DNA from 4 places in the Streptomyces sp. NPDC104309 genome. Region 1 is predicted to be linked to each of the others. Evidence: riboswitches for the same ligand, from Rfam matches in the RefSeq annotation. Region 1 holds a riboswitch; each other region holds the start of a gene.

Region 1 (5,947 bases):
GCCTGGGACGAACAACGGCTGCGGCTGTACCGCGCGGGCCGGGACCATCTCCTCGCCCACGGCTACGAGCAGGTGTCCATGCGGATGTTCCGCCGCGCCGACGCCCCCCGGACGGACGGCCCGGACGACTACGCCTGTCAGACCGACGGCATGATCGGTCTGGGGTGCGGCGCCCGCTCGTACACCACGGGTCTGCACTACTCCTTCGACTACGCGGTGGAGATGCGGGAGGTACGGGCGATCATCGACGGCTACACCGCGACCGAGGACTTCTCACGCGCCGAGGCAGGACGGTACGTGGACGGCGACGAGGCCCGCCGGCGCCATCTCCTGCAGTCGGTCCTGCAGGCAGAAGGGCTGCGTTCGGCCGACTACCGGGAGCGGTTCGGCAGCTCCCCGGCCGACGACTTCCGCACCGAACTGGCCCGGTTCGAAGCGCGTGGCTGGCTCGACACGACGGCCGGGGCGTCCGGCCTGCTGCGGCTCTCCCCCGAAGGCCTGGCCCACTCCGACGCACTGGGCCCGGAGCTCTTCTCCCCCGGCGTACGGGCCGCGATGGCCGCGTACGAACTGAAGTGAGCGCGCGCATGGACCTGACCATCCTCTATCGCGGTCCGCTCGCGTCCTGCGACTACGACTGCCCGTACTGCCCGTTCGCCAAGCGGCGGGACAGCCGGGAGCAACTGCGTGCCGACCGCGCCGCGCTGGAGCGGTTCACCGCGTGGGCCGCCGCGCAGACCGGCGACCGGCTCTCGGTCCTGTTCACCCCGTGGGGCGAGGGTCTGGTCCGCTCCTGGTACCGCCGTGCGCTGGTGGAGCTGGCACAACTGCCGCACATCGGCCGGGTCGCGATCCAGACCAACCTCAGCGGCCGTACGGGGTGGCTGACCGAGGCGGGTGACGCCGGTCGCGAGAAGATCGCGCTCTGGTGCACGTACCACCCGGGGCAGACGCCGTACGAGCGCTTCCTGGCCAAGTGCCGGGAACTGACCGCGCTCGGCATCCGCCACAGCGTCGGCGTCGTCGGTCTCGACGACCATCTCGACGAGGCGCGGCGGCTGCGGGCCGCGCTGCCGGACGAGGTCTATCTCTGGGTGAACGCCGCCGAGGGGCACAGCTACACCGACGAGGAGGCGGACCGCTGGACGGCCCTCGACCCGCTCTTCCCGTACAGCAGGCATCCGCACCGGTCGGCCGGGCTGCCCTGCCGGACGGGCGAGTCGGTCATCTCGGTGGACGGTGACGGCACGGTGCGCCGCTGCCATTTCGTCCCGGCGGAGCTGGGCAACCTCTACGACGGGAGCTATCGCCGCTCGCTCGGCCCACGGGCCTGTCCACTGGCCGTCTGCGACTGCCACATCGGCTATGTGCATCTGGAGACGCTGCCGCTGTACGACGTCTTCGCGGGCGGAGTGCTGGAGCGGATCCCGGCATCCCCGTTGTCGTCCCTCGCCGGACGGTCCTGAATCTCAGGACCGTCCGGCGGGCGAGGGCACTGCGGTGGCGGACGCCCCTGAAGCCCCGTCGGGCGGCTCACGGCCGGACAGCCCTCAGAGCGGCAGGAGGTCCGGCCGCTTCGCCTCGGCGTGATCTCCGGAGGATTCGCCGCGCAGCCGACGGCCGATCCACGGCACCAGGTACTCGCGCGCCCAGTGGATGTCGTCGCGCCGGACTTCGAGCGTGCCGCGCTGTGCCTGCGGCGGCCATTCCTGGTCGGGGTCGGCCGGCACGTCGAGGCCGAGTACCTGGGCGGCTCGCAGCGCGACCCTGGTGTGTCCCTCGGGCGACAGATGCAGCCGGTCGTCGTCCCAGGCGCGTCTGTCCTGAACGGACCGCAGCGACCACAGGTCGAGGACCGGGCAGTCGTAGCGGTCGGCGATGGACCGCACATGGGCGGTGTACGTGGCGATCTTGCCGCGCAGGTGGCGCAGCACGGGGACGCCACGGGTGTCGAAGCCGGTGGTGACCAGGACGGTGCCGACCGATTCGGTCAGCTCCGCGACCGCGCGCTCGAAACGCTCGGCAACGTCGTCGGGGTCGGTGCCGGGCCTGATGATGTCGTTGCCGCCCGCGCAGAAGCTCACCAGGTCGGGTGCGAGCTCCTTGGCGCGCGGCACCTGCTCCTCGACGATCTGGTCCAGGAGTCGTCCACGTACGGCGAGATTGGCGTACCTGAAATTCCCGTGCGCGGAGCCTTCGGTGCCCGTCGCCGTATCGGGGTCCGGGAGCTGGTCCGCGAGAAGTACCGCGAACCGGTCCGCCCAGCCGACGAAGGTCCCGTCCGGGCCGGGGTCGCCGACTCCCTCGGTGAAGCTGTCGCCAATCGCCGCGTACGACCCGATGACACCATGTCGGTTGATGACGCCACGTTGATTTCTTCTCGAATCGTCTGCCACAAACGCTTATCCTGCACCGTCGAATGTGACCTACGCGACCGTAATAAGGGGTTGACGGGTGGTGAGATAGACCACCCGGTCAGGTTTTGGTAAAGGGGGAATAAGCAGAAGGGGCGGTGCGCCACCGCGCACCGCCCCTTCTGTGTGGCTCGGGTCATGCCTTGTCGTTCAACTGCCCGGCAGTTCGGCTCAGACGTAGATGCCGTGCGACGCCAGGAAGGCGATCGGGTCGATGTCCGAACCGTACGCCGGGCCCGTGCGGACCTCGAAGTGCAGGTGCGGTCCGGTGGCGTTGCCGGTGGCGCCCGAGAGGCCGATCTGCTGACCGGTGCTCACGGACTGGCCCGCCGAGACGGAGATCGAGGACAGGTGGCCGTACTGCGAGTAGTGGCCGTCGGCGTGCTTGATGACGACCTGGTTGCCGTACGCGCCACCCCAGCCGGCGGTGACGACGGTGCCGGAGGTGATGGCCTTCACGCTGGTGCCGGTGAAGACGGGGAAGTCGATCCCGGTGTGGCTGCCGCTGGACCAGTTGGAGCCGGAGGCGCGGTAACCGGTGGTGTGGTTGCCCGGGACCGGGTGGGCGTAGCCGGAGCTGCTGCTCCGGGCGGCCGGGGCGGAGGTCTTGGACTCCGTGACCGTCGAAACCTTGGCCGGGGCGGACTTGGCCGGCGCGGACTTCTCCACGACCGAGGGGGCCTTCGAGGGGAGGGCCGCGCCCGTGCCGACGCCGGTGGACGCGGCGTCGGCCGACGCCTTGCCACCGAGCGTCAGCTTCATGCCCGGGAAGATCAGACCGGGGTTCTCGCCGACGACCTCGCGGTTGTCCTGGTACAGCTTCTGCCAGCCGCCCTCGATCTTGTGCTCGGCGGCGATCTTCGACAGGTAGTCGCCGGAGACGACGGAGTAGGTCGTGGTGGCGGCCTGCTTCTGTGCGACCGGCTGGGCCGGGGCGGCGTGCGCGGCGACGACGGAGGCGGACTGCGTGACGGCGGCCGGGGCGGCCTGCTCCGCGGCGTGGGCACCGGTGGCGCCGAGCAGCGGCAGCGCGATGACGGCGCCACCGGCGCCTGCGGCGGCGACACCACGGGCGATGGTGCTGGACTTCGTACGGCGATGCTTACCCGATATGGGCATGGGGTGTTTCCTCTCCGGCGCCTACGAGGTGAGCTGTCGGGTTCGGGCTGGAGATGCCCGGCCGCGCTGAGCGCGGCTTCACCCCGAGCCGGCCGGATTTCTCCGATCGGCGGCCTACCTGGTTCCCCCGCTCCTGCCACACGATGAGTGGGTGCGAATTCCGGGCGGCGGCAGGATTAGGCGGTCCGACCGGATTGACGGTGACCGTAAGCGAGTCGGGACAGCGAGAACAAGCCTCCGGCTCCGTACCGGAATCCGCGCCAGGAATTCAGCGCGGAATTCCGGTCACACTCCGTGGATTAAGGATCTTGAATTTCCGCGCCGCGCACGGACTGCCCGACCGCTCCGTCAGCACGCACCGTCACGGATATGATCCCGCTCACGAGAAGGCGACCATCTCCCTGACAAACAGAGCCCGTTAGTGCTAAATCGGCTCATTACGGACACCCATGTTCATCGCTCGCGCCGGAGCCTCAGCACCCTCGCGTCCAGATCCCCCTGAAGCCCGGTGTGCAGCCCCTGGTGCAGCAGCACCGAACCGTGGTGCACCACCCCCGTGTCCAGGCAGGCGTACGTCGCCGCGGGGTCGAGCCCGCGCAGCCTGAGGGCCGGGGGCCGCTCCCCGTACCTCTGTGCCTCCAGCCACATCAGGACCACGGCCTCCTCCCCGTGGATGTACTGGACCGCGCTGAGTCCGCCGCGCGGGGCGCGCAGCCGGTACAGGGCGCCGTGCTGCACCACGGACCGGATCTCCTTGTAGAGGTCCACCCAGCCCCGCGCCTCGGCCAGTTCCCCCGCACTCCATTCGGTGAGGTCCCCGCCGACCCCGAGCACACCGGCCATCGCGCTCACGAAGCGGAAGCGCAGCGAGCTGACCCGGTTGTTGAGCTGGACGTTCGGGCTGTCGGTGACCCAGGCGGCCATCACCCGGGCCGGATGGATCTGACCGAAGCCCTCCTGGATGGCGAGGCGGTCGAGCGGGTCGGTGTTGTCGGAGGTCCACACCTGGTCCGTGCGGGACAGAATCCCCAGATCGACCCGGCCGCCGCCGCCCGAGCAGGACTCGAAGGCGACCGAGGGGTGCGCGGCCCGTAGCCGATCGATCAGCGCGTACAGGGCGTGCACATGCTCGACCCAGAGCTTCTGCGGATACTTCTCGCCCGGCCAGCCCGCATCGGTGAAAGAGCGGTTGAAGTCCCATTTCACATAGTCGACGGGCGCACTGGAGAGCAACGTGTCCAATTGCTCGTAGAGATGGTCCCGCACATCGGCGCGGGCCAGATTGAGCACCAGCTGATTACGGAACTCGGTGCGCGCCCGACCGGGGAAGTGCTGCACCCAGTCCGGGTGTGCGCAATAGAGATCGCTGTCGGCATTGACCATTTCCGGCTCGACCCAGATGCCGAACTGCATGCCGAGACCGTGCACTTCGTCGGCGAGCGGCTTCAGCCCGCCGGGGAAGCGGTCCGGATTCGGCGTCCAGTCCCCGAGCCCCGCCCGGTCGCTCGTGCGCCGCCCGAACCACGCGTCGTCCACGACGAACAGCTCGACCCCCATCGCCGCGGCCCGCTCGGCGAGGGCGCGCTGCTGCCCCTGCGTGATGTCGAAGCCGGTCGCCTCCCAGGAGTTGTAGAGCACCGGCCGCAGGCTCTGCGCGTCCGGAATCACATGGGCCAGCTGCCAGACGTGCCAGGCCCGGCTCGCCCCGCCGAACCCCTCCGCGCTCCACAGCCCGGCGAAGACGGGTGTGACGTAGGACTCCCCCGGTCCGAGCAGCAGCAGCCCGGAGTCGTCGTGGCCGGCGCCACCGGTGATCTGCACGAGCCCGTCGGGGAGCCGCTGTACGGAGATCCGCCACGACCCGGACCAGCCGAGCGCACAGCCGTACACCTCCCCGCTCTCCTCGGTCGCCGCACCGTCGGCATCGAGGGCGACCCACGGCAGGTACTGGTGGCCCGTATGGCCGCGCCTGCTGGAGATGACGCTTTCGCCGTACGACAGCTCCGCCCGTGCGAGCCGGGACTCCGCCGCCCAGCGGCCGTGCAGCCGGCTCAGCCGCCAGCCGTCGCGGGCGGGCAGCGCCCAGGCGGCGGCGTCGGCGCGCAGCAGTTCCAGCGGCGGGCCGTCGGGGCCTGCATGGGTGACGGTGGCCCAGCGCTCGATCACATCGGAGTCGTTCCGCATCCGGTAGTGCAGGGTGAGGGCGAGCCGGTGCACGGAGTCGGTGAAGCCGATACGGAGCTCGGCCCCGTCCACCACGGCGTCGGCGAAGGCCCACTCCGTGCCGCGGACCTCGGGGGTGCGTACCGAGAGGGCCGGGCGGACGAACCGCGGGCCGCCTTCCACGGGGTACTCCTCATGGCCGTCGAGCCGGGACTCGAATCCCCTGGGCGACGGTTCCGGCGCCGCGGCCA
Region 2 (5,947 bases), on a different contig from region 1:
GCGTTGCGCCCCAAGTTCGTCCTGCCGGTCGCGGAGCACGGCCTCAGCGCCTACTTCGGCCAGGCGGGCGTCAACTGGATGTCCGTGCACACGGGCATCGACTTCCCCGTCTGGTACGGCACGCCCGTGATGGCCGCGACCGACGGCACCGTACGCACCCAGTGGAACAATGCCTACGGGAACATGGCCATCGTCACCATGGCCGACGGCACCGAGACCTGGTACTGCCACCTGAGCAGCACCAGGATCCGCTCGGGTGTGGTCAAGGCCGGTGACGTCATCGCGTACTCCGGCAAGTCCGGGAACTCGACCGGCCCGCACCTGCACTTCGAGGTCCGGCCCGGTGGGGGCGCGGCCATAGACCCGCTCCCCTGGCTCCGCAGCCACGGCGTCGACCCGACCTGAGCCACCCGCCGGCCGCCCCGCCACCGCGCGGATGACGGTCGGCGGCCGACGCGACGGTTCCGGCCGCCGACCGGCCCAGGGCCTCGCGTCCGGATCACGCCGGGCTCGCGCGCCCCGGCATCGCGCGCTGATCCGGCTTGATCCGAACGAACGGCCCCGGGCCGTGTCGTCCTAGAGCTTCTCGACCGGCGCGTACCGCAGCAGCAGCTTCTTCGGCCGCTCGTCGCCGAAGTCGACCGTCGCCTTCGCCTGGTCGCCGATCCCCTCGACCGCCGTCACCGTGCCGAGCCCGAACTGGTCGTGCGTGACCCGGTCCCCGACCACCAGCGTGATCGTCGGCTTGTCCGAGGTCCGCCGGGTCGCGAAGCCCGAGGGACCGGACCGCGAACGCGACGAGGACAGCGACGAGGTGATCCCCGACGTCGGCCCGGCCGGGGCCGCCATCGGACCGGTCCGCTTCCACTCCAGGTGCTGGTCCGGGATCTCCTCCAGGAACCGGGACGGCGGGTTGTACGAGGGCTGCCCCCAGGCACTGCGCATCGCCGCCCGGGTCAGATAGAGCCGCTCGCGGGCCCGGGTGATGCCGACGTACGCGAGCCGCCGCTCCTCCTCCAGCTCCTTGACCTGGCCGAGCGCGCGCATGTGCGGGAAGACGCCGTCCTCCATGCCCGTCAGGAAGACCACCGGGAATTCCAGGCCCTTGGCGGTGTGCAGTGTCATCAGTGTGATGACGCCGGAGCCGTCCTCGTCCTCGTCGGGGATCTGGTCGGAGTCCGCGACGAGCGCGACCCGCTCCAGGAATTCGGCGAGCGTGCCCGCGCCCTCCTCGCCGGCCTCGCCGCGCTCCTGCTCGAATTCGAGGGCGACGGCGGCGAGTTCCTGGAGGTTCTCGATGCGGGTCTCGTCCTGCGGGTCGGTGGACGCCTGGAGCTCGGCGAGGTAGCCGGTCCGTTCCAGGACGGCCTCCAGGACCACCGCCGGGCCCGCGCCGGACTCGACGATCGTGCGCAGCTCCTCCATCAGCGTGTTGAACCGCTTGACGGCGTTGGCCGACCGGGCCGCCATGCCGTACGCCTCGTCGACCCGGCGCAGCGCCTGCGGGAAGGTGATCTTCTCGCGCAGGGACAGCGCGTCGATCATCGCTTCGGCGCGGTCGCCGATGCCGCGCTTGGGCACATTGAGGATGCGGCGCAGCGGGACGGTGTCCTCGGGGTTGGCGAGGACCCGGAGGTAGGCCAGGACGTCCCGGACCTCCTTGCGCTCGTAGAAGCGCACGCCGCCGACGACCTTGTAGGGAAGGCCGACGCGGATGAAGATCTCTTCGAAGACCCGGGACTGCGCGTTCGTACGGTAGAAGATCGCGACGTCACCGGCCTTGGCGTCGCCCGCGTCGGTCAGCCGGTCGATCTCTTCGGCGACGAACTGGGCCTCGTCGTGCTCGGTGTCGGCGACGTAGCCGGTGATTCGGGCGCCCGTACCGGCGTTCGTCCAGAGGTTCTTGGGGCGGCGGCTCTCGTTGCGCTCGATGACCGCGTTGGCGGCGGACAGGATCGTCTGCGTGGAGCGGTAGTTCTGCTCCAGCAGGATCGTCGTCGCGTTCGGGTAGTCCTCCTCGAACTGGAGGATGTTGCGGATGGTCGCGCCGCGGAACGCGTAGATCGACTGGTCCGCGTCACCGACGACACACAGCTCGGCGGGGGCGTCGCCCTCGCCGGCCGGGCCGACCAGTTCGCGTACGAGGGTGTACTGGGCGTGGTTGGTGTCCTGGTACTCGTCGACCAGGACGTGCCGGAAGCGGCGGCGGTAGTGCTCGGCGACATCGGGGAACGCCTGCAGCAGGTGGACCGTCGTCATGATGATGTCGTCGAAGTCCAGCGCGTTGGCCTCGCGCAGCCGGGACTGGTACATCGCGTAGGCCTGGGCGAGGGTCTTCTCGAAACCGTCCGCGGCCTGACCGGCGAAGGTCTCCTCGTCGATCAGTTCGTTCTTCAGGTTGGAGACCTTGGCGGTGAACGACTTCGGCGGGAAGCGCTTGGGGTCGAGGTCGAGATCACGGCAGACCAGGGCCATCAGCCGCTTGGAGTCGGCGGCGTCGTAGATCGAGAACGACGAGGTGAAGCCGAGCTTCTTCGACTCGCGGCGCAGGATGCGTACGCACGCGCTGTGGAAGGTCATGACCCACATGGCGTGGGCACGCGGTCCGACGAGCTGCTCGACGCGCTCCTTCATCTCGCCCGCGGCCTTGTTGGTGAAGGTGATCGCCAGGATCTGGCCGGGGTGCACTCCGCGCTCGGCGAGGAGGTGGGCGATCCGGTGGGTCAGCACCCGGGTCTTGCCGGAGCCCGCCCCGGCGACGATGAGCAGCGGGGAGCCGGCGTGGACCACCGCGGCGCGCTGTTCGGTGTTCAGCCCGTCGAGGAGCGCCGCGGAGTCGATGACGGGGCGGTGCGCGCCGTCACGGTAGTACGCGTCCCTGGGCGGCGCGGGCCCGTCGAAGACGCCCGCGAAGAGGTCCTCCGGCACCGCTTCGGGTGCGGAGTCCTCGGGGGGTGGCGGGGGCTCTTCCTCCGAGTGCTGGAGGCCGGCCAGGAAGCTGTCGTCAAAGAGGCTGCTCATCGCTTGTCGAGTCTAGGCCGCCGCACCGACACGTGGCTGCCGCATGGCGAACCGCACCCGACCACCGGGCACACAAAGAGACCGGACACCCACGCCCCGTAAGGAATTCCGGGCCTCGACCGGCCCCGTCGCCCCCGCCCCGCGAAGGTCACGAAAATGTATCGGGCATATCGAACATCGACCTTCACAGCAGCACCATGGATTGGCTAGCGTGCTCGACCGGGCGGCCCGTACCCCCTGAGGCGAACCACGCCGAGCGGGCGCCCGCGCCGAATCCGGGCTGTCCTCGCGGACGTTCGGAACCGGGGACCCACACGCACCACCGGGGTGAATCGGTCCGTACCCCCACTCGGACCGTAGGGCAGCCTTCCGTTCCGCCCGAACCCGACAGCTAACCCGGTAGGCGGTCCACGGAAGGAGATGCCGGCCTTGGCGTCGCATCGCAAACCGCGTACCCGGGTGCGCACCACCACACCGGCCGTCGGTCTCACGACGGCCGCGCTGGCGTCCGTGACCCTGCTCTCCACGCAGAGCGCCACGGCGGCGCCCGCTCCGAAGCCCAGCATCGAGGACGTCCAGAAGAAGGTCGACGACCTCTACCGGCAGGCGGGCACCGCGACCCAGCGGTACAACCAGGCGAAGGAGGACTCCGCCGCCCAGCGCGCCGAGGTCGACGCCCTCCTGGAGGACGTGGCGAGGCGCGCCGACAAACTCAACGACGCCCGCAGGACGCTCGGCGCCTACGCCGCCGCGCAGTACCGCACCGGCTCGCTCACGCCGAGCGCCACCTTCTTCCTGGCCGACGACCCGCAGTCGTACTTCGACCAGAGCCAGCTGATGAACCGCATGACGGCTCAGCAGCAGAAGGCGGTCACGGACTTCCGCGCACAGCAGGTCAAGGCCTCGAAGAAGCGCGCCGAGGCGGTGCAGAGCCTGGAGACGCTGACCACGACACAGACCACGCTGCGCACCAGCAAGCAGAACGTCCAGCGGAAGCTGGGCGAGGCGCGCGCGACGCTGTCGAAACTGACCGCCGAGGAGAAGGCGCGGCTCGCGGCGCTGGAGCGGAAGAAGGAGGCGGAGGCCAAGCGCAAGGCGGAGGAACTGGCGCGGCAGCAGGCCGCCGCCAAGGCGGAGGCGGACCGCAAGGCCGAGGAGGCCGCGAGGAAGTCGGGGTCCGGCGGCGGTACGGGGACGGGCGCCGGGACCGGCTCGGACAGCAGCGCCACCACCAAGGCGGAGAAGGTCCTCTCCTTCGCCAGGGCCCAGCTGGGCAAGCCGTACGTCTGGGGCGCGACGGGTCCGTCCTCGTACGACTGCTCCGGACTCACCCAGGCCGCGTGGAAGGCGGCGGGCGTCGACATCCCGCGCACCACCTGGGACCAGGTGAAGATCGGCACCAAGGTCGCCACGGCGGATCTGCGTCCGGGTGACCTCGTCTTCTTCTACGACGACATCAGCCACGTCGGCATCTACAAGGGCGACGGAATGATGATCCACGCGCCGAAGCCGGGGGCGAATGTGCGCGAGGAGTCGATCTACTACATGCCGATCTACGGCAGCGTGCGGCCGGCGTAGCGGCCCGCTCCCCGGCGGCCGGCGCGTGGGCCCGCCCCGCGCGGCGGCCGGGCCGGGCATTGTCCTGGCCGGGCACCGTCCCGGCCGCGATCCGCAGACCTCGTACCGCGGCCCTCAGAGCTCAGGGCCCGGACGACGGCCCCCGGCTGCCGGACGCCGGGCCGCGGTCCTCCTCAGGCCTTCGGGCCCTCAGGTCCAGAGCGTGGCGATGAAGATGTTGGCGAGCGTCAGCCCGCCCACCGCCGCGAAGGCGCCCTTGTCGACCTTCTCCTCGTCCCGCTTGATGTAGACGAGCGCGAGGACGACGACCAGGAGCAGCAGCTTGACCCCGATCTTTATGTTGTTCACGTGGTGGTCGTCGGCCTCGTTGAGCCCGACCAGCGCGACCCCGGTGACCAGCATCGTCAGCGCGCCGTGCAGCATCGCCGGGACGAACCGGGCCGCGCCCGCGCCCATCGCCTTCATCTGGGTCAGGAAGCCGCCCAGCAGTGAGGCGATACCGATGATGTGCAGTGCGACGAAGGCATGAATGAGTACGTCCATGAGGCCGCAGCCTAGCCCCGCCCATATCACCACTCCGCAGGCAGGTACGGCTTCCTGGCGCTTCACTCGTGTCTGCACCAATTGCCTGACTCTGTTGTCATTTTTCCGATCAGACAGAGACAGTGCCACGCCAAATTCGGGCAATAAGCGTCATTACGACTCTTCCCCGTGCGCCGGGTTTAGCGTCCCTGACCAGGTGACCGTCTTCACCGCCGCTCCGCCCCGGACGGCACGCCGGTCACCCCGCCGGAGATCCGGCGGCGGGCCGCTCAGCCATGGGTGGCCCGCCTCCGGATCCCGGGCGGGCCCGCCGGTAGTCCCCGTCGGGCAGTCGCCAGGAAGGACGCACGCCCCCGTGGCAGCGCATCGGAAACCCAAGCAGCGCCCGTACACCGGCTCTGCTGCCCGCACCGCGGCCACCCTCGCCTTCGCCGGGGCCGCCACCGCTGCCGCTCTGCCGGGCTCCGCGCACGCCGATCCCCAGCGCACCCCCGCCCAGGTCAGATCGGAGGTGGACCGGCTGTACCACGACGCGGAGGTCGCCACCGAGCAGTACAACGGCGCGAAGGAGAAGGCCACCGCCGCCGCCGACGCCGTCGACACCCTGCGCGACGAGGCCGCCCGCCGGACCGAGCGCCTCAACGCCTCGCGCGACGCGCTGGGTTCGCTCGCCGCCGCGCAGTACCGCACGGGCGGCCTCGACCCCGCCCTGCAGCTGGCGCTCTCCTCCGACCCCGACCAGTATCTGGAGCGCGCGTCGTACGTGGACCGGATCGGCGACCGCCAGGCCGCCGAGGTCGACACG
Region 3 (5,947 bases), on a different contig from region 1:
TCGTCGGCCGGATCTTCGCCGGACACCTGCGCTCCATCGTCGGCGGACTGACCGTGGAGCAGATCATCCGCGAGCGCAACCGCGTCTCGCAGGAGGTCATCGCGGGCAGCCACGGCGAGATGGAGAAGCTCGGCATCGTGGTGGACGCCCTCCAGATCCAGGAGATCGACGACGCCACCGGCTACATCAAGAACCTCGCCGCCCCGCACGCCGCCGCGGTCGCCAGCCAGGCCCGGATCGCCGAGGCCAAGGCCGACCAGGAAGCCAGTCAGCGCGAGCAGCAGGCCGCCGCGCTCAAGGCGGAGTACGAACGCGACACCGCGATCAAGCGGGCGGGCTTCCTCGCCGAGACCGAGCAGTACAACGCCCGCGCCGCGCAGGCCGGGCCGCTCGCGCAGGCCCAGGCCTCGCACGAGGTCATCGAGGAGCAGACCGCGCTGGCCGAACGGCAGGCCGCGCTCGCCGCGCAACGGCTCGAAGCGGAGGTCCGACGTCCGGCGGATGCCGAGGCGTACCGTCAGCGCACCCTCGCGGAAGCGGCCCGTGACCGGGCGAAGTTCGAGGCCGACGGCAACGCGTACACCGAACGGACCATCGCCCAGGCCCAGGCCGACGCCAACACCGTGCGCGCCACCTCGCTGCGCGACGGCAACCAGGAACTCATCGCGGCCAACCGCGTCGTGGAGAACCTGCCGGCGCTGGCCGACGCGGCGGCGCGTGGCATGTCGGGGGCCGACCTCACCGTTCTCAACGGCACCAACGGTGTCAACGAGATGGCTGCGGGCGTGGTCGGCCAGGGGCTGGCGATCCTCCATTCGCTGCAGCGCGGCGCGAGCCCGATGAAGTCACCGGCGGTCGAGGGGAAGGCCGCTCCCCGTATCGCCGAGACGAACTGATCTCCGTATCACCGGGACGAACTGATCTTTGGGGTCGGATCGGAGGGGCGGGACGCGGGAGATTCCCCATGTGGTCATGAGCGCGCCGGACATGCAGTAGAGTTGTGTTCATCGACGCGGGGTGGAGCAGCTCGGTAGCTCGCTGGGCTCATAACCCAGAGGTCGCAGGTTCAAATCCTGTCCCCGCTACTGAAGATTCAGGCCCGGCACGCATGCAGCGTGCCGGGCCTGAATCATTTCCCCACGTGGTTGTCCGGGGCGCCGTCCACGTCACCGTCCGGGGCGCCGCCGGTTCCCGGTCAGCGGTCTCCGGGCCGGGTGCGTGTGAGCTGGACCACGCGCTTACCCCCATTGGTCGATGAGGAGTCGCCGCGCGACTTCGCTCAGGTGAGCCTGGGGTGGGGCGCGGTACCGTCCGCAGCCGTGCGCGTACCGGGCAGGAGACCACAGGTGTGGAAGCGGCTGAAGCGGCGCGGCAGACATACCAGGGGCGGTGTCCGTACCCGGCGGTTCGTCCGCGCGCTGCCCGCCCTGATGATCCTCGGCGGGCTGGCGTTCGACGCCCTCACCCCGCCGACCTTCACCGCCATTCCGCTGTTCGTGGCCGCGCCGCTGATCGCCGCGCCGTTCTTCTCGCTGCCCAGCACCATCCTCACCGCCGTCGCCTCGATCCTGGCCATCGTCGCGCTGCGGCTGTACAGCAACACGCTGCCGCAGGTCGTGCCGTTGATCGAGCTGCTCACCCTGGCCACCGTGTCGGTCCTCGCGGTCGTCATCAACGGGGTCGTGCGGCGCGGCAACGAGCAGCTGGCCTCCGCGCGGGTCATCGCGGAGACCGCCATGCGGGCGGTGCTGCCCAAACCGTCCGACCGGATCGGCGGGCTGCATGTGGCGGCGCGGTACGAGGCGGCGCAGGCGGACGAGTTCGTCGGCGGCGACCTGTTCGCCGTGGCGGACACCCCGCACGGGGTGCGGCTGGTGGTCGGGGACGTACGGGGGAAGGGGCTCGACGCCGTGGAGTCGGTGGCGGTGATCATCGGCGCGTTCCGGGAGGCGGCCGAGCAGGAGCGTTCGCTGGAGGGCGTGGCACAGCGGCTGGAGCGGGCGCTGGCGCGAGAGGGAACGGGGCGGGGCGGGCTGGACGCGGTCGAGGGCTTCATCACCGCCGTACTGGCCGAGATCCCGTCCGGGCTGTCGCGGGTACGGATCGTCAACCGCGGCCACCCCGAGCCGATCCTGCTGCATCCGGACGGGGCGCTGGATGTGCTGGGACCGTCGGTGCCCGCGCTGCCGCTCGGGATGGATCTGGGGGTGTGGCCCGACCGGGCGGACGAATGGGATCTGCCGGCGGGGACGACCCTGCTCCTCTACACCGATGGTCTCTCCGAAGCGCGGAACGCCGACGGGGTCTTCTACGATCCGGCTGCGCGGCTGCGCGGGCGGATCTTTCCGGGGCCCGAGGAACTGCTGTCCGCCCTGACCGACGACGTACGGCGGCACACGGGCGGCGAGACGACCGACGACATGGCACTGCTCGCGGTCGTACGTCCCGCGGAGGGGCAGCCGCACCGGCGCAGGACCGTGAAGATCGTGGGTCTGGACACGATGTGACGGATGGGGCGGGTGCGTGGTGCGGACCCGGCGGAGCCTCGGGTACGGCGTGCCACCGTCCGTAACCGAAGCGCGTCGCTCCGCATAACATTTGACGCAACGTCAGAATCCGGGTAATGACTGAGGGTCGATCAACTCATCCGATTCCACCCGGGTATGTCCCGTAAAGTCCAGGCCAAAGCCGTGAACGATCAGTGGGAACAGCTTGGAATCGGGCCCGGGTGTCTATTAACGTTCGATAACGCAGCGCGGTCGTCCCAGCCGTCGTCAGTGGCGGCACCGTGCGCGAGCGCCGAATTCCGCAAGGGAACCGGGGAACCACCTACATGGGGTGAATCGGACACCTGTGTCTCGTGAGAGGCAGAGGCGCCCGTAGGAGACCTTCCTGCTCCGAACCCGTCAGCTAACCCGGTAGGCGAGAAGGAAGGAAAGGAGTGCGCCCCCGTGGCGTCCAACAAGCCTGCCCCCGAGGCCCCCGCGCGGTTCACCTCAGACTTCGGCCCGGGTGTCGACTTCGGCTCCGGTTCCGGTTCTGACCACGGCTACGGCTCCGGTCACGGCCCGGGTTTCGCCTCCCACACCGGACTGGGCCCCGACACCGGCTACGGCCCCGGTTTCGCGTCCAACGCCGGTTTCGTCTCCGACGCCGGTTACGGAACCGCCGGGACGGGAACGGCGTTCGGCACCGGCTACGGCACCGAGCCGGGCGGCGACTTCGCCGGTGGGTCCGGTGAGTTCGGATCCGGTGAGGCCGGTGGCTCCGGCGACTCGGCGGAGCTCCGCGGGGAATTCCGCGCCGACGGCGACGGTGAGCCCGAACGAAGCCGGGACGAGTGGAACCCCACCGAGGAGTCCGTCCGCCCCGTGCGCGGCAAGCACCGCGTCGCCAAGCAGCGCAACGGACTTGCCCGTAGCTCCACCGTGCTCGGGGTCGGCGTCATCGCGGCAGTCGGTGCGGGCGGCATGGCCACCGCGCAGAGCAAGCCTGCGGTCTCCATCTCCCTTCCCGATTCCATCGCGGACAACCTGCCCGACGCCAAGTCCCTTCCCGGCGTGGGTTCCCTGTTCTCCGGCGAGTCCGAAGCCGACAAGGCAGAGGCCGTCGCCGCGTCGGCGCCGCTCACCACCGCCGGCATCACCACCACCGAGGCCCAGCAGGGCACGACGGACGCGGGCGAGGCGCTCCGCGCCCGTATCCTCCAGCAGGCCGAGCAGCAGCAGGATGCCGCCGACGCCGAGGCCAGGGCCGCCCAGGAGAAGGCGGCCGCGGAGAAGGCCGCCGCCGAGGCCAAGAAGCAGCAGGACGCGGCCGAGGCCAAGGTCGCCGCCGAGAAGAAGAAGGCGGAGGAAGAGGCCAAGAAGAAGGCGGAGGCCCTGCGGCTCGCCAAGCTCGCCGCCAGCTACGCCATCCCGACCACCTCGTACACGATCACCTCGACCTTCGGCGAGGCCGGCTCGATGTGGTCCTCCGGCTACCACACGGGCCTCGACTTCGCGGCGCCGACGGGTACCCCGATCAAGGCCATACACGGCGGCACCATCAAGTCGGCCGGCTGGTCCGGTTCGTACGGCTACCGCACGGTGCTGGAGCTCGAAGACGGTACGGAGCTGTGGTTCTGCCACCAGTCCTCGATCGGTGTCACCGTCGGCCAGAAGGTCACCACCGGTGAGACCATCGGCCGGGTCGGCGCGACCGGCAACGTGACGGGCCCGCACCTCCACCTGGAGGTCCACACCCCGGCCGGTACGGGTATCGACCCGATGACCTGGCTGCGAGACAAGGGCCTCAACCCCTGATCGGCCGGCCGCCTCGCGGCCCGCGTGATCCGAGCCGGTTCGCCGGCCGCTGAACCCCGGCAGCCCTGACGCTCTCCCCCCGACGTCAGGGCTGCCGGTCTGTCGGCACGGTCGCTCCGGCCGGGAGTGCGGGCCGGACGGATCGGTGGGCCCACGGGCTGGTGGGGACTGCGGGCCGGGCGGGTCGGCGGGCCGCTGGGAACAGCGGGCCTGCCTGAAGGGCGGGCTGCCGGAATAGCGGAACCGCTGGTGTTCGTTGATCCACATATGACTTCTCTTCATAAGCTGGGCCCTTCCGACCTGCAGGTCTTCCCGCTCGCCCTCGGCGGCAACGTCTTCGGCTGGACGGCCGACGAGGCGCAGTCGTTCGCCGTGCTGGACGCCTACGCCGCGGCGGGCGGCAACTTCATCGACACCGCCGACTCCTACTCGGCCTGGATCCCGGGCAATGAGGGCGGCGAGTCGGAGACCGTCATCGGGAAGTGGCTCGCGGCACGTGCCAACCGGTCCGAGATCGTCGTCGCGACGAAGGTCGGCGCCCACCCCTCGTACACGGGGCTCGCCGCCGCGAACATCAAGGCCGCGGCGGAGGAGTCGCTGCGCCGGCTCGGTACCGAATCGCCGCCTCCAACATCAGCCCCGAGCGGCTCCAGGCGTCCCTGGACTTCTCGGAGCGCGAGGGGCTCGCCCGTTACGTGGCCCTGCAGCCGCACTACAACCTGGTCTCCCGCGACACGTACGAGGGCGGACTCCAGGAGACGGCCGCTCGGGCCGGGCTCGCCGCCGTCCCGTACTTCGCCCTGGCCTCCGGGTTCCTCACCGGCAAGTACCGTCCGGGTGCCTCGGTGGAGAGCGCTCGGGCCGAGAACGCGGGGCAGTACCTGGAGTCGGAGCGGGGACAGAAGGTCCTGGCCGCGCTCGACAAGGTCGCCCAGGAGCACGATGCGGAGATCGCGACCGTCGCGCTGGCGTGGCTGGCGTCCCGGCCGACCGTCGTCGCGCCGATCGCCTCGGCCCGCACGGTCGAACAGCTGCCCGCGCTGGTGGCCGTCGCCGACCTCCGGCTGACCGAGCAGGACCTGGCGGAACTCACCGAGGCATCCGCCTGACGGGGAGAGCCCGGTCGTCCAGGATCGCGGTCGTCCGTTCGCGAACGCCCCGGCAGCGCGGCGCTGCCGGGGCGTTCGCGTGAGCGGGACGGTTCATCGCCCGGTCGCGGCCGGCCCGTCCATCGCCGTCCTCGTGCGGCGGACGATCGGATCGGTCCTGAGGGTGGCTTGCCTACTGGCTCCGCTGCGGTGGCTGGTGCGGGGCCAGATAGGGGTTGTAGCCGTGGCCGCCGTACTGCGTGTGCTGCGGGAACGGGTGCGCGTACGGGCCCGCCGACGGCCGGTGCGGGCGCAGGCGGCCCGTCGCCTGCGCCGCGTACGTCAGCGCGGGAGCGGCCACGTCCCTGCGCTGCCAGAGATGGTGCAGCAGCTCCAGCTCGCGTTCGGCGAAGTCCGCACCCGCGGCGCCGCGGCGGGCCTGCTTGCGCAGCGAGGCCAGTGAGGTCGCGAACGACTCGTACTCGGCGACGGCGCGGGCGGCAGCCTTGCCGTGGGCCTTGGCCTGCGCCTTGGCACGAGCCCTGACCTGGGCCG
Region 4 (5,947 bases), on a different contig from region 1:
TGGGGATCGGCGGGTACGGGAACCGCAGCCGGATTCCGTGGAAAGTTTTGCCCGTTCCGGATTCCGGAAGGGTGCGGCGCCCCGGGGCGCCGCGAAGCCAAGGTGCCGCGGGTCGCGCATCCACCGTCTTGGTGCCAGCCTGGACACATGGCTTGGGCGTCATGGACGACTCGCGGTGTGTTCTCCGGGCACGGTGGCGTGCTGACGGAAGAGGTTGGCGTCCTGTCCGGGGACCTGACCGTGCACACGACCTGGGCCGATGACACGGCCCAGGTGACTGTGCAGTACACAGGGGCGATCGACTGGTTCACCATGTCCGGCAGTCCGGTGCCGTGCTGCTCGGAGGATGACAGCCGGCGGCTGCACGACGCGGTGGTGCGATCCGTTCGGGAGGGAGAGGCGGCCACGGTCCCCAGACCGCCGCCGCAGAACTCGGAGCGGCCCGCGGAGAGCGCCCAGGAGTGACGGTCACATCGCGCGGCGCACGGTGGGGCGCGACGCCCCGCACGGGCACGTCGGACTCGTGTGGGCACAGCGGCGGCACGCACGTCGCGGGTCGCCACGGGACAGCCCTTAGGATCCTTTGCGTGAGCGGAGCGTTCAGCGGCTGGACAGAGCAGGCATTCGAGCTCCTTCTGCGGTTGGAGGGCGCGCCTTCGCAAGAGGCACGCGAGAAACTCCGGAAGGACCGGGAACGCCTCGTCCGGCAACCCATGATCGCGTTGCTGAACGATGTGGCGGACGCGGACCGGGCGTACGAGGACTTCTCCGTCTGGGGGTTCCGCAAGGATCCGTGGTGGTGGCAGCATCAGGCGGCGGTGATCCGGATCGCGCGCAATGTCCAGATCAGCCTGCGCTTCGACCTCGACGGGCTCCGGATCTCTGGTGGCTGGAGCTATCCGGATCCGGGGCAGATCCCGTTGTTCCGTACGGCAGTTGCCGCGCGAGGGAGCGGACCGGAGCTGGTGCGCGCCGTCGGGTCCCTGGAGGCGCGAGGGTACGAGATCACCGGTGATGTCATGCAGCGCATGCCGCGTGGTCACGACGCCGGTCATCCGCGCGCCGCCTTCCTTCGGTACCGCTCGGTGTCCGCCGCCCGCCCCCTCGGCGGGGACTGCGCCGAGCACACGGCGGCGCTGGTCGACTCCGTGCTCGTGGCGGCGGAGGAATTGGCGCCCCTGCTGTCCTGGCTCGCCCGCCATGTGGCTGTTACGGGCTGCCGTCGGCCTGGCACGTGACGTCGCCGCCGCATGCGGCCCTTGCCGACGAGCTGCCGAAAGGCGGTCCCTGACCGGGTGGGTGGTCCGTTGCCGGGAGAAGTGTCCGGCCTCTCGCCACCCGTCGGTCCTGAACCGCCTTTCGGTGCCGCTGTGCGTCAGTACGCCCCGAAGACGTTGTCGATCGAACCGTACTTGTGGGCGGCGTAGTTGCACGATGCGGTGATGTTGGCGACCGGGTCGTAGCTGTCCATCGCCGTTCCGGGCACGTGGTAGGCACGGAATGTCGGGTCGATGATCTGCAGGAGACCCTTGGACGGGGTGCCCGCGGCGGCGTTCGAGTCCCAGTTGTTGATGGCCAGCGGGTTGCCGGAGGACTCGCGCATGATGTTGCGGTGGATGCTGTCGTAGCTGCCGGGGATGCCGTGCTGGGCCATGACGGCCAGCGCCTCCCTGATCCAGCCGTCCAGATTGTTCGCGTACGTCACGGGCTTCACCGCCGAGGTGGTCGCGGCCGATACAGCGACGGTCTTCACGGTGGAGGCGGCGGCGTTGTTCGCGGCGGGTGCGGCTGCCCCGATTGTCAGCGTCATGCCCGGGACAATCAGTTCAGGGTTGTCGCCGACGACCTTTCGATTGTCCGCGTACAGCTTCTTCCAGCCGCCGCTGAGGGAATGCGCATTCGCGATCTTGGAAAGGGTGTCACCGGCGATCACGGAATACGTCGCGGGCGCAGCCTTCTGTACGGAAACTTCCTTTGCGGTGGCGGTCTTCGGCGCCACGGCCGCCTTGGGGGCGGTGGCGGCCTGCGCCGGCGCGGCGGAGGCGAAGCCGGCACCCACCAGCGGAAGTACGAGGGCGACTCCGCCGGTGGCCGCGGCGATGAAACCGCGGGTCAGCGAAGTGGACGTGCGGCGACCGTGCTTAACCGTTGCGGACATGCTGAATTCCTCTCCGTCGCCTGCGAGGTGAGCTGTCGGGTTCGGACTGGAGATGTCCGGCCGCAAGTGAATGCGGCTTCACCCCGAGCCGTTCCGGATACCGGACCGGCGGCTTACCTGGGTCCCCCGCTCCTGCCGAACATGAGTGGGTCGGATTCTCGGACGGCGGCAGGATTTGGCGTTCCGTCCGGATTGACGGTGACCGTAGGCGAGAAACACCAAAAGGAACAAGCCCCTGCTTTTGGATCACATTTCATTTGCAAGATCGAGTAACGGAATTCGCAGTAATCCACCTCACACCGCGCGGCCAAATTTCCGCGCACAGAAGGGAAGTGCGCCGACCTGCCGAGTCCGCCGGAACCCCGAACGTGACTCACGCCACGAAGTCACAAAAGGGGCATTTCCTTCATCGCCCAAATGGTGCAGTCAATAGACAAAGGCTCATTATCGACGAAATTATTAATCATGAGCAAAACGCCCACACATGGACATATGGGCATCGACTCGAAGACTCTCCACTCCGGCATGCCACTCATCGGACCGACCGCGTCCGACAGGGCTCCGTCACCCCGGGGCTTTGCCTTTCGTCCCGCGGCTCGTTATCGTTCCTAACGGCCCTGTTGTCTCCGATAGAGGTGGACGTTGCGCATCTGAGGTTCGCGAACATCGCGCCGTACGGCCCCTGCCGTACGCCCGTCACGCAGTAGCAGTGTTTTCTCCTGCCCGTGACCCCGCGTGGATGCGACCTCGGTGCCTCAGCCGTCCTTCGACCTTCCGGACTGCCGCACCCTCCTTCTCGGCACGGTCGCTGCGTGGTGCTCGCATACGAAGCCCCCCTTCACCACGCTTGCGACTGCGAGGATCACCATGGCGACACCCACTGCCCCCAGCGCTTCGCTCACCTGCTCCGCTCTGTCCTTCCAGTGGCCGGACGGCACGACCGTCTTCGACGGCCTCTCGCTCAGCATCGGCCGGGGCCGCACCGGTCTCGTCGGTACCAATGGCGCGGGCAAGTCCACCCTGCTGCGACTACTGGCCGGCCGACTGCGCCCCTCCCTGGGCTCGGTGGCGGTCTGCGGCAGCCTCGCCTACCTGCCGCAGAACATCACCCTCGACACGATGCTGCGTGTGGACGAGGCCCTCGGCATCGCCGAGCGGCGCGCCGCGCTGCGCGCCATCGAAACCGGGGATGTGGACGAGAGGCACTTCGAGACGATCGGCGACGACTGGGACGTCGAGGAACGGGCCGTGGCGACCCTGGGCTCCCTGGGACTCGGCAGCATCGAACTGGACCGCACCGTGGCCCAGTTGTCCGGAGGCGAGACCGTCCTTCTACGTCTGGCCGCACTGCTGCTGGAGCGTCCCGATGTCCTTCTGCTGGACGAGCCGACCAACAACCTCGATGTGCTCGCCCGGCGCAGGCTCTACGAGGCCGTCGACAACTGGCGCTCCGGCGTGCTGGTCGTGGTCAGCCACGACCTCGAACTGCTGGAGCGCGTCGACCGCATCGCCGAACTCCGGTCCGGTTCCGTGAACTGGTACGGCGGCGGCTGGTCGGCCTACCAGGAAGCGCTGAGCATCGAGCAGGAGGCCGCCGGAAGGATGTTGCGCGCCGCAGAGGCGGATGTGCGCCGGCAGAAGCGCGAACTGGAGGAGACCCAGGTGAAGCTGGCCCGGCGCCAGCGTCAGGGGAGGAAGGCGGAGGCCGACGGCGGACTCCCGAAGATCCTCGCCGGCCGCCGGAAGCGGTCCGCGCAGGAGTCCGCGGGAAAGCTTCGCGGCCTCCAGGAGGACCGGCTCAGCGAGGCGCGCGACCGTCGCGAGGAGGCCGCGGACGCGATCCGTGACGATGCCGAGATCCGCGTGAGCCTCCCCCGCACCGCCGTTCCCGCCGGCCGCACCGTGCTGAGCCTGCACGAACTGCGCCCCCGGTTCGGCCGGCTGCACCAGGGCGACCTCCATGTGCACGGGCCCCAGCGGATCGCGCTCGTCGGGCGCAACGGCGCCGGCAAGACGACACTGATGCGCACCCTCACCGGCGAGCTGGCTCCGCTGTCCGGCGAGGCCAGGACGTACGTACCCTTGCGATTCCTTCCGCAGCGGCTGGACGTGCTGGACGACGAGCTCAGCGTCGCGGCGAACGTGGCCCGGATGGCTCCCGGGGTCACCGACAACCACATCCGTTCCCAGCTGGCACGCTTCCTGTTCCAGGGCAAGCGCGCGGAACAGCCGGCGGGCACCCTCTCCGGCGGAGAGCGCTTCCGTGCCGCGCTCGCCGCGGCGATGCTCGCCGCACCGGCCCCGCAGTTGCTGATGCTGGACGAGCCGACCAACAACCTCGACATCGCCAGCGTGCGGCAGCTGACCAGCGCACTCGAGTCCTACGAGGGAGCGTTGTTGATCGCGAGCCACGACCTGCCGTTCCTCGAATCGGTCGGCATCACCCGCTGGCTGGTCCTCGGGGAGGAACTCCAGGACACCACCGCGGAGGAGGTGGGCGACCTGCTCGCGGCGTCGGAAGCGGGCTGATCAGCCGCGTAACTCCGAGGAACACGTACGGAAGGGGGTGCGGGCCATGAGGCCGGGGCCCGCACCCCCGCCAGGGGTCAGAGCCTGGCGATGATCTTGTTCATCTTCTCGATCTCGGCCGTCTGGGCCGTGATGACGGCGTCGGCGAGCTTCTTCGCGTCGGCGTTGCCGCCCTTGTTCAGCTCGGTCTCGGCCATGGTGACCGCGCCCTCGTGATGGCCGATCATGAGCTGGGCGAACTTCTTGTCGAAGTCCTTGCCCTTGGCTGCCTCAAGGCCGCTCATGTCCTTGTCGGACATCATCCCGGGCATTGCGGAGCCGTTCGAGCCATGGTCCATGCCAGGCATGTCACCCATCGAGGACGAGGCCGCGGGCAGCGGCTTGCCCCAGGACTTCAGCCAGCCCTTCATGGTGCTGATCTCGGGGTCCTGGGCCTTCTCGATCGCGGCGGCCAGCGCCTTGATCTCGGGGTCGGCGGCGCGGCCGTCGGCCAGCTTCGCCATCTCGACGGCCTGCTGGTGATGCGGGATCATCTGCTGCGCGAACTCCACGTCCGCGGCGTTGAACGCACCGCCGGGAGTGGCCGACGCGGCGGCACTGCCGGAGCCGTGGTCCATGCCGGGCATGGACGCGCTGTCGGACTTGGAGCTTTCGGAGGAGCCACAGGCCGCCAGCGTCAGAGCGAGCGCGGCAACAGTGCCGACGGCCGCGAGCGTGCGGCGACGGGTGGCGGAGGACGGAGAAACGGACATCACACGTTCTTTCCAGGTGGATTGCGCCACATCGGTGGCGCGCGAAAGGGACAGGAGCATCCGGCCGTCCGGCCGTCCGGCCGGACGGCCGGGAACGGCGGACACCTGTCACGTCCGCGCGATGCACACCTGGAGCAGTAGATCCCTGCCGGCGAACGGCGGCCCCCGCCGTGCCGGTCCGCGCACCTCCGTACGCCGTCTCCCGAGCACCCATAGGGCCAGGACCACCAGGCCCAGCGCCATGAGCAGCGGCAGCAGCCGGTCACGCGCGTGGGTGAATACGCACGACTCACCGCTCGTCCCGGGCATGACGGCGGCGGCGTGCGCCGGGCCGTGCCCGTCCGGCATGGCCGTGTGGGTCGCACCCGTCGTCATCGACATGTGCAGGTCCAAGGCCGCCGCCGGGGCGCCGTGACAGCCCTCGGCGGCGCTCGCCGGAGCCCCGTGCATGAGGAACAGACCGCACAGGGCGGCACACAGCACGAGCAGCCGGGACACTCCCGGTGTG

Evidence for each region. A riboswitch is a leader RNA that binds a small molecule or an ion and turns the genes downstream of it on or off. The one in region 1 is predicted to bind cyclic di-AMP.
Region 2: linked by a shared signal. The riboswitch ahead of ACZ68L_RS22465 (C40 family peptidase) and the one ahead of ACZ68L_RS35085 (M23 family metallopeptidase) in region 1 are both predicted to bind cyclic di-AMP.
Region 3: linked by a shared signal. The riboswitch ahead of ACZ68L_RS41730 (M23 family metallopeptidase) and the one ahead of ACZ68L_RS35085 (M23 family metallopeptidase) in region 1 are both predicted to bind cyclic di-AMP.
Region 4: linked by a shared signal. The riboswitch ahead of ACZ68L_RS31750 (transglycosylase SLT domain-containing protein) and the one ahead of ACZ68L_RS35085 (M23 family metallopeptidase) in region 1 are both predicted to bind cyclic di-AMP.

Annotation. Positions count from the first base shown of each region.
Region 1 covers NZ_JBVJMV010000035.1:71,241-77,187, forward strand. Annotated here, with positions in the region: gene ACZ68L_RS35070 (STM4012 family radical SAM protein) at 1-579, shown strand, start outside; gene ACZ68L_RS35075 (STM4011 family radical SAM protein) at 588-1,466, shown strand; gene ACZ68L_RS35080 (SGNH/GDSL hydrolase family protein) at 1,551-2,396, opposite strand; gene ACZ68L_RS35085 (M23 family metallopeptidase) at 2,586-3,533, opposite strand; cyclic di-AMP (ydaO/yuaA leader) riboswitch at 3,537-3,697, opposite strand; gene ACZ68L_RS35090 (alpha-galactosidase) at 3,987-5,947, opposite strand, start outside.
Region 2 covers NZ_JBVJMV010000015.1:27,602-33,548, forward strand. Annotated here, with positions in the region: gene ACZ68L_RS22455 (M23 family metallopeptidase) at 1-405, shown strand, start outside; gene pcrA (DNA helicase PcrA) at 577-3,021, opposite strand; cyclic di-AMP (ydaO/yuaA leader) riboswitch at 3,279-3,443, shown strand; gene ACZ68L_RS22465 (C40 family peptidase) at 3,442-4,599, shown strand; gene ACZ68L_RS22470 (hypothetical protein) at 4,789-5,142, opposite strand; gene ACZ68L_RS22475 (C40 family peptidase) at 5,498-5,947, shown strand, end outside.
Region 3 covers NZ_JBVJMV010000059.1:20,148-26,094, reverse strand. Annotated here, with positions in the region: gene ACZ68L_RS41745 (SPFH domain-containing protein) at 1-896, shown strand, start outside; tRNA gene ACZ68L_RS41740 (tRNA-Met) at 1,012-1,085, shown strand; gene ACZ68L_RS41735 (PP2C family protein-serine/threonine phosphatase) at 1,347-2,507, shown strand; cyclic di-AMP (ydaO/yuaA leader) riboswitch at 2,788-2,940, shown strand; gene ACZ68L_RS41730 (M23 family metallopeptidase) at 3,093-4,304, shown strand; partial or broken gene ACZ68L_RS41725 (aldo/keto reductase) at 4,572-5,413, shown strand; gene ACZ68L_RS41720 (PrsW family intramembrane metalloprotease) at 5,586-5,947, opposite strand, start outside.
Region 4 covers NZ_JBVJMV010000028.1:45,594-51,540, forward strand. Annotated here, with positions in the region: gene ACZ68L_RS31740 (hypothetical protein) at 148-465, shown strand; gene ACZ68L_RS31745 (DUF2461 family protein) at 588-1,238, shown strand; gene ACZ68L_RS31750 (transglycosylase SLT domain-containing protein) at 1,376-2,158, opposite strand; cyclic di-AMP (ydaO/yuaA leader) riboswitch at 2,161-2,321, opposite strand; gene ACZ68L_RS31755 (ATP-binding cassette domain-containing protein) at 3,026-4,687, shown strand; gene ACZ68L_RS31760 (DUF305 domain-containing protein) at 4,765-5,439, opposite strand; gene ACZ68L_RS31765 (hypothetical protein) at 5,548-5,947, opposite strand, start outside.